Regions from separate parts of the Priestia sp. USM5 genome, predicted to be linked through region 1. Evidence: riboswitches for the same ligand, from Rfam matches in the RefSeq annotation. Region 1 holds a riboswitch; the other holds the start of a gene.
What was found. Region 1 has a riboswitch for S-adenosylmethionine ahead of ACWATA_RS17190 (trans-sulfuration enzyme family protein). Riboswitches for the same ligand answer to the same signal wherever they lie in the genome.
Positions count from the first base shown of each region.

Region 2: linked by a shared signal. The riboswitch ahead of metK (methionine adenosyltransferase) and the one ahead of ACWATA_RS17190 (trans-sulfuration enzyme family protein) in region 1 are both predicted to bind S-adenosylmethionine.

Region 1 is NZ_JBSGKN010000001.1:3,206,923-3,212,661, forward strand. Features, by position in the region: gene yoyC (protein YoyC) at 1-181, shown strand, start outside; gene ACWATA_RS17185 (trans-sulfuration enzyme family protein) at 216-1,397, opposite strand; gene ACWATA_RS17190 (trans-sulfuration enzyme family protein) at 1,381-2,526, opposite strand; SAM riboswitch class I at 2,598-2,715, opposite strand; gene ACWATA_RS17195 (DUF2642 domain-containing protein) at 2,882-3,544, opposite strand; gene ACWATA_RS17200 (hypothetical protein) at 3,614-4,693, opposite strand; gene ACWATA_RS17205 (CotH kinase family protein) at 4,836-5,739, opposite strand, start outside.
Region 2 is NZ_JBSGKN010000001.1:36,768-42,506, forward strand. Features, by position in the region: gene ACWATA_RS00235 (alpha/beta hydrolase family protein) at 1-402, shown strand, start outside; gene ACWATA_RS00240 (DUF2584 domain-containing protein) at 457-699, shown strand; gene pckA (phosphoenolpyruvate carboxykinase (ATP)) at 734-2,323, opposite strand; SAM riboswitch class I at 2,698-2,815, shown strand; gene metK (methionine adenosyltransferase) at 2,948-4,150, shown strand; gene ACWATA_RS00255 (glycosyltransferase family 4 protein) at 4,184-5,329, opposite strand; gene ACWATA_RS00260 (phosphatase PAP2 family protein) at 5,348-5,739, opposite strand, start outside.

The sequences.
Region 1 (5,739 bases):
TCAGCTTCACGAAGCCATTCTGAAAGATTTAAAAGATGAAATGACTCATCCACGCGTTCGGCAAACACCGTATGTAAAATATCATCTTGGCATAAAAAGAATTCTAAACAGCAGTCTTTCCTCTGATGAAAAAGTTGCGCTTACGTCCCTATACACAAACCTTTTAGATAGCTGTATATAACAAAAAAAGGACTTCCTTAATGGAAGTCCTTTTTTTATTTAATTAACGCTTTTTTTTCTAAGCTTTGAAAAACAGCGTTAAAGTCTTGCTTCAAATCCTCGAATTCCTCTAGCCCTACTGAAAGGCGAAGAAGTGAATCAGTAATTCCTTTTTCTTCACGTACTTCTTTTGGGATACTTGCATGAGACATTGTTGCAGGATGCGTGAGAATGGATTCAACTGCACCTAGACTAACGCCAATTGAAGCTAATTTGACTCCTTGTAAAATATGTCGTGCTACTTCTTCATCCTGCACTTGGAAAGAAATCATAGCTCCATATCCATTTGCTTGTTCTGAAATGAGTTTGTGGTCCGGATGACTTTTTAAGCCTGGGTAGTATACACGGCTCACTAGAGATTGTTCTTCAAGCCACTTTGCAAACTGCAGCGCTGTTTTTAACTGCTGATCTAAACGAACTTTTAATGTCTTAATGCCTCGAAGCAGTAAAAAACAATCCTGTGGCCCCAAGATAGCACCAAAAGCATTTTGTACAAACTTTACTTCTTCCGCTAGCTTTTCATCGCTTACTACAACTAAACCGCCAATGACGTCACTGTGGCCGCTGATATATTTTGTAGCACTATGAATGACAATATTTACACCAAGGTCAATCGGCTGCTGTAGATAAGGTGTTAAAAACGTGTTATCCACAATTGTAAGGAGATTGTGCTCCTTCGCCAAACTTGCTACTGCTTTAATATCCGTTACCTGTAAAAATGGATTTGAAGGGCTTTCGATATAAATAGCCTTCGTATCTTTTGTGATAGCTTCTTCTACTTTCTCAACCTTCGTTGTATCAACAAAAGTTGTTTTGATACCAAACTTTGAAAATAATCGTGTTAATACACGATATGTCCCGCCGTACGTATCGTGTGAAACTAAAATTTCATCTCCTGATTCAAAAATAGATAACACCGATGAAATAGCAGCCATACCTGATGAAAAAGCAAAACCAGCGTATCCATTTTCTAGCTGAGCAATAGTGTTTTCTAAAGCCTCACGCGTTGGGTTTCCTGAACGAGAATAGTCATAGCGGCCGTTGTTCGTCTCATCTTCTTGATTAAATGTAGATACCTGATAAATAGGTACGTTAACCGCTCCAAAATGACCGTCAATTCCTGTATTTGCATGAATTAAGTTCGTACCAAATCTATGTTTATTATTGTTGGTATGCATCAAATGCCTCCTTCAAATCTTTAATTAAATCATCTGCGTGCTCAATTCCAACTGATAATCGAAGTAAACAGTTTGTTACTCCGACACGATTTCGAATTTCCTCAGGAATATCAGCGTGTGTTTGACGAGCTGGGAATGTCATTAAACTTTCCACGCCTCCTAAGCTTTCTGCAAATGTAATAACTTTAACATTTTCTAAAAGTACTGACACGATGTCAGGGTGTGAGACAGCAAAAGAAATCATGCCTCCAAATCCAGTTGCTTGTTTCTTCATGATTTCATAGCCCGGATGTGTTTCAAGACCAGGGTAATACACTTTTTCCACGAGATCATGAGCAGTAAGCCAATTTGCAATTTTCAGTGCGTTTTCGTTATGTTTTTCCATACGAAGCGCTAGCGTCTTAATACCGCGCAATAACAGCCAGCTATCTTGTGGACCTAAGATTGCCCCAGCTGCATTTTGATAAAAACGAATTTTTTCTCCTAAGCTACTACATCGAGCGACTACAAGACCAGCAACTACATCATTATGACCCCCAATGTATTTGCTTGCACTATGTATCACAATATCTGCTCCAAGCTCTAAAGGACGCTGATAGTAAGGGGACATGAATGTATTGTCAACGATAGTAAGCAAATCATGCTGTTTAGCTAACGCAATTGCTTCTGGCAAATCCGTCACGTGCATCATTGGATTTGTAGGTGTTTCAATAAATAAAGCTTTCGTGTTGGGACGAAGCGCATCTTTTACTTGCTCGAGATGGGCTGTGTTGACGTACGAAACAGTAATTCCTTGCTCTGAAAAGATTTCATTTAGTACTCGGTACGTTCCTCCGTATAAATCCTCTGATACAATTAAATGATCTCCGTTTTTAAATAGCGCTAAAACTGACATTACACCCGCCATTCCTGAAGCGAATGCTACTCCTACTTCGCCTTTTTCTAAAGCAGCAATTGCTTCTTCCAATGCCGTACGAGTAGGGTTTGCCGTACGTGCATAGTCAAATCCTGTACTTTGCCCTAAAGCAGGATGAGCAAATGTTGATGCTTGGTAAATGGGTGTTGTAATAGAACCTGTTGAAGGGTCACGACCTACTCCTGAACGAACTAATAAAGTTTCAATTTTCATCTATTTCTCTCCTTAACTCAAAATAAAAAACACTCTTCACAGATGGAAGAGTGTTCGTTTATACACGATTTCTCTCATCTGTTAGAACAATACTGATGTTCCACAGGAATTAGCACCGTTCAAATGAATGTTTCATTTGATGGTTGCCGGGCATCGCAGGGCCAGTCCCTCCGCCACTCTTGATAAGAGTTCTATATAATTGTTGGTGGTTAACGTTTGTTGTTACTAACTTTAATAAAGATTTTCTTTATTGTCAACATAATTTTCTAAAAAATTTAAATCATCTCATTTGTTTATTCAATATACTTGTCCTGATAAGTACATAAAAAAAGAGACGACACCGAGGTCTCTTTTTCTAAGGCAAGTGCACAGATTTTACGTGAGCTAACTTCCAATACATACTTTCTCCATTTGCCGTAATTAGTTCAACAATATTAGTAGAAACTTCTTTAAGTACGCCAATTTTTTCTGATTGATCCCCTAAATCTAATACGACCAGTTGATTTTCATATTTTTTAAGCTGCTCTTCAAAGTTTCTGACAAAAGGTGCAGAGGCAGGCCTTACTGGAAGCTCTTTGTCACTTAAAGAATAAGGGGTTAACTCATTACTATAAGGGGTAAGCCATTTCAAATGATGTAAAGAAACAAAGACATTTTTATACACTGGAGAATAAAACACAAGATAATCATTCAGCACGCTTGTAATATAGCCATGCAATGATTTTCCTCCTGTTACATAAATTTCGATAAATTTTCCTTTTGCCTGCTGTAAAATATTACGATAAGAAATCCGCTGGCTTTCTTCTATTAAGTTCTCTTCTATGGTTCGTAAAGGTGTATAATCTTCTTCTGAAACCTCTCGCAAGCGATGTATGTGTAAAAGAGGAATATACAAATAATCATGTCCATTATATAAAACCATTACATCTAACCCGAGATCAACAAGTTTTCCTACAAACGATGTTTTACCTGATATATCGACTTCAACAATTTTATCGATATAATGATTCATACTCATACTCATTCTCCTCCTTTTTCCTATATGATAGAAAAGGTGCTTTATAAGCACCTTTTATGTTCCAGTTCATCATGCTTTCCAACGATAATTTTTCGTTTTAATAACTTTTTCACCTGGTGTTGAAGAGCGTGAACCCGTACGGCGTCCTCCCGAGCGATCGTCTGTGCGACCTCCTGTACGTCTTCCGGTACGGTCTCCAGTACGGCCATCCGTGCGACCTCCGGTTCTATCTACAGTAGTTGATTCTTGCACAGAATCTTCTTCATTTGTATCTCCATTTTGCTCAGAATTTTCTTCATTTTGCTTGAAAGATCCTTTTGATCCTAAGGCAATGGTTTTTACGTGTCTTGGTTGTAAACGTAAAACTTGATTATTTTGTACAAGAGTAAAGTTCCCATTGCGACTTTGAACTAACACACCTTCTACGGCCTCTGGCCCTCCACCGTTAATAGCTACCCATCTATGCGAAAACTCTTCAAACAGTTCATTGAAACTTTTCGCTTTAATATACTCAGGTGTTTCTTCAACTAATAATGGATTTTGCGGAACAACAGGCGTATTTTTGCTTACAACTTCACTTACACTCTTTATGTGCTCTACATTGATATAAACGACGCCGTCATCTTCTGTTAGTAATACGACATACGCAGATTCAAATGAGCCTAATACATCAAGGATCTTACCCAATTTTTTCTCTGGCCCTCCTTGATTTATTTGCACTTGTTTATCTTTCATTAATAATAAAGTGCCTGCAAATGTGTTGGCTCTGTGCAGTTCTACTTCACTATTAAATCCAGAAAATGTTTGCGCGGAATTAGACTTTGTATCCTCTGTAATGCTTTTAACATGAGCGAGCTGGTAATAAATAAATGTATATTGCTGTTGTGGAATAAGCTGCGCCGGCTGATTATTTTGCTGGTTGTTATTTTGTTTTGTTTCAAGAGCAAGCGTTAAATAATCTGATTGAACGTCGATTAAATATCCCGTTTTAGATTCAGGCCCCCCGCGATAGACAGTTACTACTCTCCCTTTTAATGGTTTAAAGTGGGCAGAGTAGCCCGTGCTTTCAGATTGTTGAACTTTACGAGCGCGACTACGATTGGCATTTTGAGTTTGGTCTTGATTTTGGTCGTAGTAATAGTTACTCATTATTTTTCCTCCTTATTAATTGTCCTTATTGGTCATTCATAATGTATATATACGTATCATGTACAGCTATTGATTTCCTGCATTTGCCTATTATTAACAAAATCCACTGTTGCCTATAAATTGCCTATAAATCTATCTCTTTTTAAAAAGTCAAAATGTTATTTTTAATATACGCTGTTCGTTCTTTTATAAAAGACAGCATAAATTCGGGTTCTTTATAAAATTGCTCCAAGTTATCTTTTACGTAAGGATCTTTTAATACATAAGGAGCAATATACTCATGCAGTTGATAAATGATTGGTTTCATGTATTCTATCGTAAATTGATTATTTAGAACATTGTTCATTTTTTGAATATATCGCTTTTTAATGCTGTTCACCGCCAGTAAGCGAGCTGTAAGCGTATTAAATCCTTGTGCGCGGACATAGTCTCCTTCCATTACTTTTCCATTTACATCTCTTCCCCAAGTTGCATCATAATCCCATGGAATCAGTTCAAAGCGCCCGCTTTCATGATTTAGATAGAGCGCATAGTTATGGACAAAACCGTCGTAATTCTGCATACAAATAATACCGACTAACCAAGATAAGTAGCGGTCGACGTTCAAGTACTTCTCAATATTCTGTTCGAATTCTGTATTTGTCCACGTATTAAGATTAAATATAAACTTTTCTAATTTTTCCGCATCCCCTTCTCTCACTGCTTTATTTTCATATCCAGATAACAAAGTTGTTTTCGGCCTTTTATCCAAATCGCTCATCAAAGAAAAATTAGCATCTCCGTCCACTGCATAAAATATGGATCCATCCGCTAAATTTCTTTTTTTCAAAAATAGTTCATCTACCGATTCGAGCTGAAGATATATTCCTTCATTTTTCCCATTAATTTTAAGAGTGACAAACTGAGAGTGGGGAGATAAAACGTCTAAAGAAGAGAAAAAATCGAGGGACAATTTGTTGCGCATAAGCGATGGATCTTTGTATTCAGCGTTTAGGTGTATTTCTTTGGCGCGCTGAAATATTTTCGGAGAATAAAATTCAATATAA
Region 2 (5,739 bases), 3.2 Mb from region 1:
GGGGGAGTGATGGCTTTACTCACAGCCATTGAAAAAAAAGACAGCCGTTCTCTTGTGCTATGGGGAGGCGTCACGGATATGGTGCTGACATATGAAGAAAGAGAAGATTTAAGAAGAATGATGAAGCGGGTGATTGGAGGAACTCCTTCTAAATATCCTGAAAGATACGAATGGAGGACACCTTTGCATCGTGCTCATCTCGTCGAGCCGCCGGTCTTGCTTATTCATGGTTTAGAAGATAAAAACGTCTCAATTGATCATTCCTATCAGCTCGAATCTAAACTAAAGAAGTCCAATAAAAAAGTTACCAGCTGGTATTTTGAAAACTTTCCACATGCTTTTCCACCAAAAGAAAACCGAGAAACGGTAAAGAAGTTAACGAAGTGGATGAAAGCGCAATAAAAGATATGCTACGATAGAAAAAACAAGTAGAATAACAGTGAGGAGTGAGAGAAAATGGGGATGCCGCTAGAATTAAATACAATGATTGTGACAAAAGGCAACGAAAAGCGTGTAACAGATAACATTTTTCAAGTTGAGAAAAAAGGATATCGTTTGTATCCGTTGGATATTCCATTAAACATTCACAAAACGAAAAATGGAGAATGTATTGGAACTGCTGTTGTGCGTAAGGTAGAAATGGAGCAGGAAAAAACCATTGTCACATATGAACTGACAAAATTACATTCGACTAACTAAAAAACCGATCGTCTATAAGACGATCGGTTTTTTATTAGACTCTAGGTCCGCCTAATGTTGAAATGTCCGATGCTACATCATTAAAACGCTTGAAGTTCGCTTTGAATTTAGCGGCAAGTTCAGTTGCTTTTTGGTTATAAGCTGTTGCATCGTTCCATGCTTTAGAAGGCTGAAGCACTTCATCAGGAACTCCCGGAACATGAGTTGGAATCGATAAACCAAAAATAGCATCTGTTACTGTTTCGGTATTAGCTAGTTCTCCTTCAAGAGCTGCTTGAACCATAGCTCGAGTGTAACTTAACTTCATTCGTTCACCCACGCCGTATTCACCGCCGGTCCATCCAGTGTTTACAAGGTAGACATTTACGTTATGTTCATCGATTTTCTTTCCTAGCATTTCTGCATAAGTTGTTGGAGCAAGAGGTAAGAAAGGCTCACCAAAGCATGTAGAGAAAGTAGCCTGTGGCGATGTTACGCCGCGCTCTGTTCCAGCTAACTTACTAGTGTATCCGCTCAGAAAATGGTACATCGCTTGTTCTTTTGTAAGCTTGCTGATTGGAGGTAAGACGCCGAAGGCATCAGCAGTTAAAAAGACAATAGCTGTAGGGTGCCCAGCAACGCTTGGCAATACCGTATTATCAATAGAGTCAATTGAATAAGCGGCACGAGTATTCTCTGTTAAACTATTATCATTGTAATCTGCTACTTTCGTATTTTGATTCAACACTACATTTTCCAGTACTGCGCCGAAGCGAATTGCATTAAAAATTTGCGGTTCTTTTTCTTCGGAAAGCTGAATGCACTTCGCGTAGCAGCCTCCTTCAATATTAAATACACCAGAGCTTGACCAACCGTGCTCGTCATCTCCGATTAAACGACGGTTTGCATCAGCAGAAAGCGTTGTTTTACCCGTTCCAGATAAACCAAAGAATAATGCAACGTCACCTTCTTCTCCTACGTTAGCAGAACAGTGCATGGATAGAATATTGTTTTGAGGAAGCAAGAAGTTCATCACTGAAAAAATAGATTTTTTCATTTCACCAGCGTATTCAGTTCCTCCAATTAGCACAATGCGTCGCTCTAATGAAAGAATAATGAAGGTTTCAGAATTCGTCCCGTCTGTTTCAGGATCAGCTTTGAACGTTGGAGCTGCTACAATTGTAAACGGCTTCACATCATCATTTGTTTTTTGTTCAGCTGAAGGGCGAATGAATAACTGCTGAGCGAATAGGTTGTGCCATGCAAATTCATTAACTACTTGAATTGGTAACTGATACTTTTTATCAGCTCCAGCATATCCATTAAAAACAAAAAGTTCATCCTGTTTCTTTAAGTGGGTTAAGACTTTTTTGTATAGCGCATCGAATCGCTGAGCAGAAATTGGCTGATTGACGGGTCCCCATTCAACCGTTTTTGAAGATACAGCATCGCTTACAATAAATTTATCCAAAGGAGAGCGGCCTGTATATTTTCCGGTTTCGACTGACACAGCACCTGTAGAAGTCAGCGTTCCTTCGCGTCGAGCTAGAATTTTTTCAACAAGTTGTGGAACAGATAATTGGTGTTTTGTTGTTTTTAATTGAAGCAAACCATTTAATTCGATAGACATATCAACAGTACTCATGTGCACTACCTTCCTTTTTTAGCTATTATTTATTCATTAATGTTTGAAATTTATAATTAGTATAACACATTTATTTAATTATTCTATACTATTTAACTAAAAATGTTTGTGCATTATAAAAAAATGTACGTTATACCTATTTTAGACACATGTATATGTGCTAGAAGCGAAAAAAGTGAAGCTATTTCAAGTGAAAGCCTTTTTTTGGTCTGTCTTGTTAACCAAACTTCGTGATCATTCTTAATAAGGTATACTATTTTTAAATTTGAGTATGTTACATTAAAACAGATTCAAACATAAAGAGATGATTTCCATTTGAATGTTGTTGACAGTGAAGCGCTTTTTCATGTATTATATGTCCTTGAACGGATACTCTCTTATCCCGAGCTGGTGGAGGGACAGGCCCTGTGAAACCCAGCAACCATCGTCATTTTTTTGTGTAGACGATAAGGTGCTAACCTGATGCAAGGGCACAACCTTGATCGATAAGAGTGAAAGGCTTATGTAGAATTTGATACCTTTCCTCGATACAAGGAAAGGTTTTTTTATATTTTTTAACGTGTAATGAAAATAAGGGAATGAGTACCGTATCACAATGTATCGTATTTATAAGGAGGAAAACTGATGTCAACACAACGTCGTCTGTTCACGTCAGAATCTGTTACAGAGGGACATCCCGATAAAATTTGTGACCAAATTTCTGACTCAATTCTTGATGCTATCCTAGCAAAGGATCCAAATGCTCGTGTTGCTTGTGAAACAAGCGTAACAACTGGTTTAGTTTTAGTAAGCGGTGAAATTACAACTTCTACTTACGTGGATATTCCTAAAACAGTTCGTGAAACAATTAAAGGAATTGGCTATACTCGTGCAAAATACGGATTTGATGCTGAAACTTGTGCAGTATTAACATCTATCGACGAGCAGTCAGCTGATATCGCTGCTGGTGTAGACCAAGCGTTAGAAGCACGTGAAGGTCAAATGTCCGATGAAGAAATCGAAGCAATCGGAGCTGGAGACCAAGGGTTAATGTTTGGTTATGCATGTAACGAAACAAAAGAATTAATGCCTCTTCCAATTTCATTAGCTCATAAACTTGCTCGCCGTCTAACAGAAGTACGTAAAGAAGAAATTCTTCCTTACCTTCGCCCGGATGGTAAAACACAAGTAACAGTTGAATATGATGAAAACAACAAACCTGTTCGCATCGATACAATTGTTATTTCAACTCAGCATCACCCAGAAGTAACGTTAGAGCAAATTCAACGTAACTTAAAAGAATATGTAATTAATCCAGTTGTTCCAAATGAGTTAATTGATGAAAATACAAAGTATTTCATTAACCCAACAGGACGTTTCGTAATCGGCGGCCCTCAAGGAGATGCTGGTTTAACTGGTCGTAAAATTATCGTTGATACTTACGGCGGATATGCTCGTCACGGCGGCGGTGCATTCTCTGGTAAGGACGCAACAAAAGTAGACCGTTCAGCAGCTTATGCAGCTCGTTATGTTGCGAAAAACATTGTAGCAGCTGATCTTGCTGATAAATGTGAAGTACAACTAGCATATGCAATTGGTGTTGCACAGCCAGTATCTATTTCAATTGATACATTCGGTACAGGAAAAGTTTCTGAAGAAGTACTAGTAGATGTAGTACGCAAAAACTTTGACCTACGTCCAGCAGGCATCATTAAAATGCTTGATTTACGTCGCCCAATTTATAAGCAAACAGCAGCTTACGGTCACTTTGGTCGTACAGATGTGGAGCTTCCTTGGGAGTTCACAGACAAAGCTGAAGCATTAAAAACTCAAGCTTTAGCTAAATAATAAAAAAAATCTCCGTGAAAACGGAGATTTTTTTTATGCCCATTGAATACCTTCAGCAGATTTTTCTACGACATCTTCATATTCTGAAAGCAAATGCTGAAAAATGGCGTCCCATGATTGAGTAAGAGCATAGTGTCTCGCTGCATGGCCAAAGTGAAGCCGCTGGTGCAAATCATCAAGTAAACCTGTAATAGCCGAACTGAATTCTTCTAAGGAGTGAGGTTTGCAAAGGTAGCCGTTTCGCCCGTGCTGAACCATCTGTTTAACTCCTCCTGCATTTGCTGCCACCACGGGAGTTCCAGAAGCAAGAGACTCCAGTACGACATTTCCGAACGTTTCTGTTTCTGAAGGGAAAACAAACAAATCAGATGAAGAATAGATATGAGCAAGTTGCTTACCTTCAAGAAAGCCTGTAAATGTCATATGCTCAGATGCTTGCTGTTGCATTTGTTCTTTTAAAGGACCATCTCCCACAATAAGCCAGTGAACTTGGTGGCGGATATGATCAGGTAAAGATCGGGCAATTTTTAGTAAAAAATCAGCGTTCTTTTCTTTAGCTAACCTTCCTACATACGTTAAGATGTAGGGTTTTTTTATATTATATTTAATACGAATATCAAAGCGGTCATAGTGGGGATGGAACAATTTGTGATTTACCCCTCGCGACCAAATAGCTACGTTGTGAAACCCTTGTTTTTCTAGCTGCTGTTTGGTCACTTCGGAGGGAGCGAATAATTTTTGTACAGGTTTATAAAACCATTTCATATATTTTTGCAGTGGTACACGCATTTTTTCAAGTTCATAGTGAGATAAATAATCATCAAAATTGGTATGATAAGAGCCGACAAGAGGAATACCTAATCTTTTTCCGTAATAGGAGCCGCAAAGCCCCATTGTAAAAGGAGTGGCCAAATGAATAAGAGAAGGGTTGAATTCCTGCAGCTGCTTTTTAATTTTTAGAACGTTTGGCAATGAAAAACGGCTGTTTGGATAAAGGAAAAACGGCATGCTAGGCGAGCGGTGAACATACGTTGAAAACGACCGATTATGAGCAAATTCAGGAGCAAATACCTGGATGGGAATTTGCTTTGATTTGACATACTGAGTAAATTGATAAAGTGTTTTAGCAGCTCCGTTAACTTCCGGAGCAAATGTATCTGTAAATAAAGCAATTCTCATGAGTACTCCTCCTATCAATTAGACTAAAAATATGTTCAGTGAAACAGCACCTGAAAAGATGCCGAGTATCAGGCCTACCATGACATCCGTCGGATAGTGCAGACCTAGATAAATTCTTGAAATGCCTACCGTTACTGCAAGCGGCAAAAGAACGGCAGCGAAGGCTGGGTAAGTAATCATCAGAGGGGTAACTAACGAAAAAATAGCCGTTGTATGCCCCGATGGAAATGAATGATCTTTTAATGGATTTTCTAATACTTTTGTATGCTTTAGTTGAATATAAGGCCGTTGTCTCGGATATAGCTTCTTAGCAATGGCAACAGGAATATGGCTAACGGCTAGAGAAAAGGCACAGGCGTAAGCGACGGATGAAGGATGCAGAAATAGCAGCAAGCACGCTATCACAATGG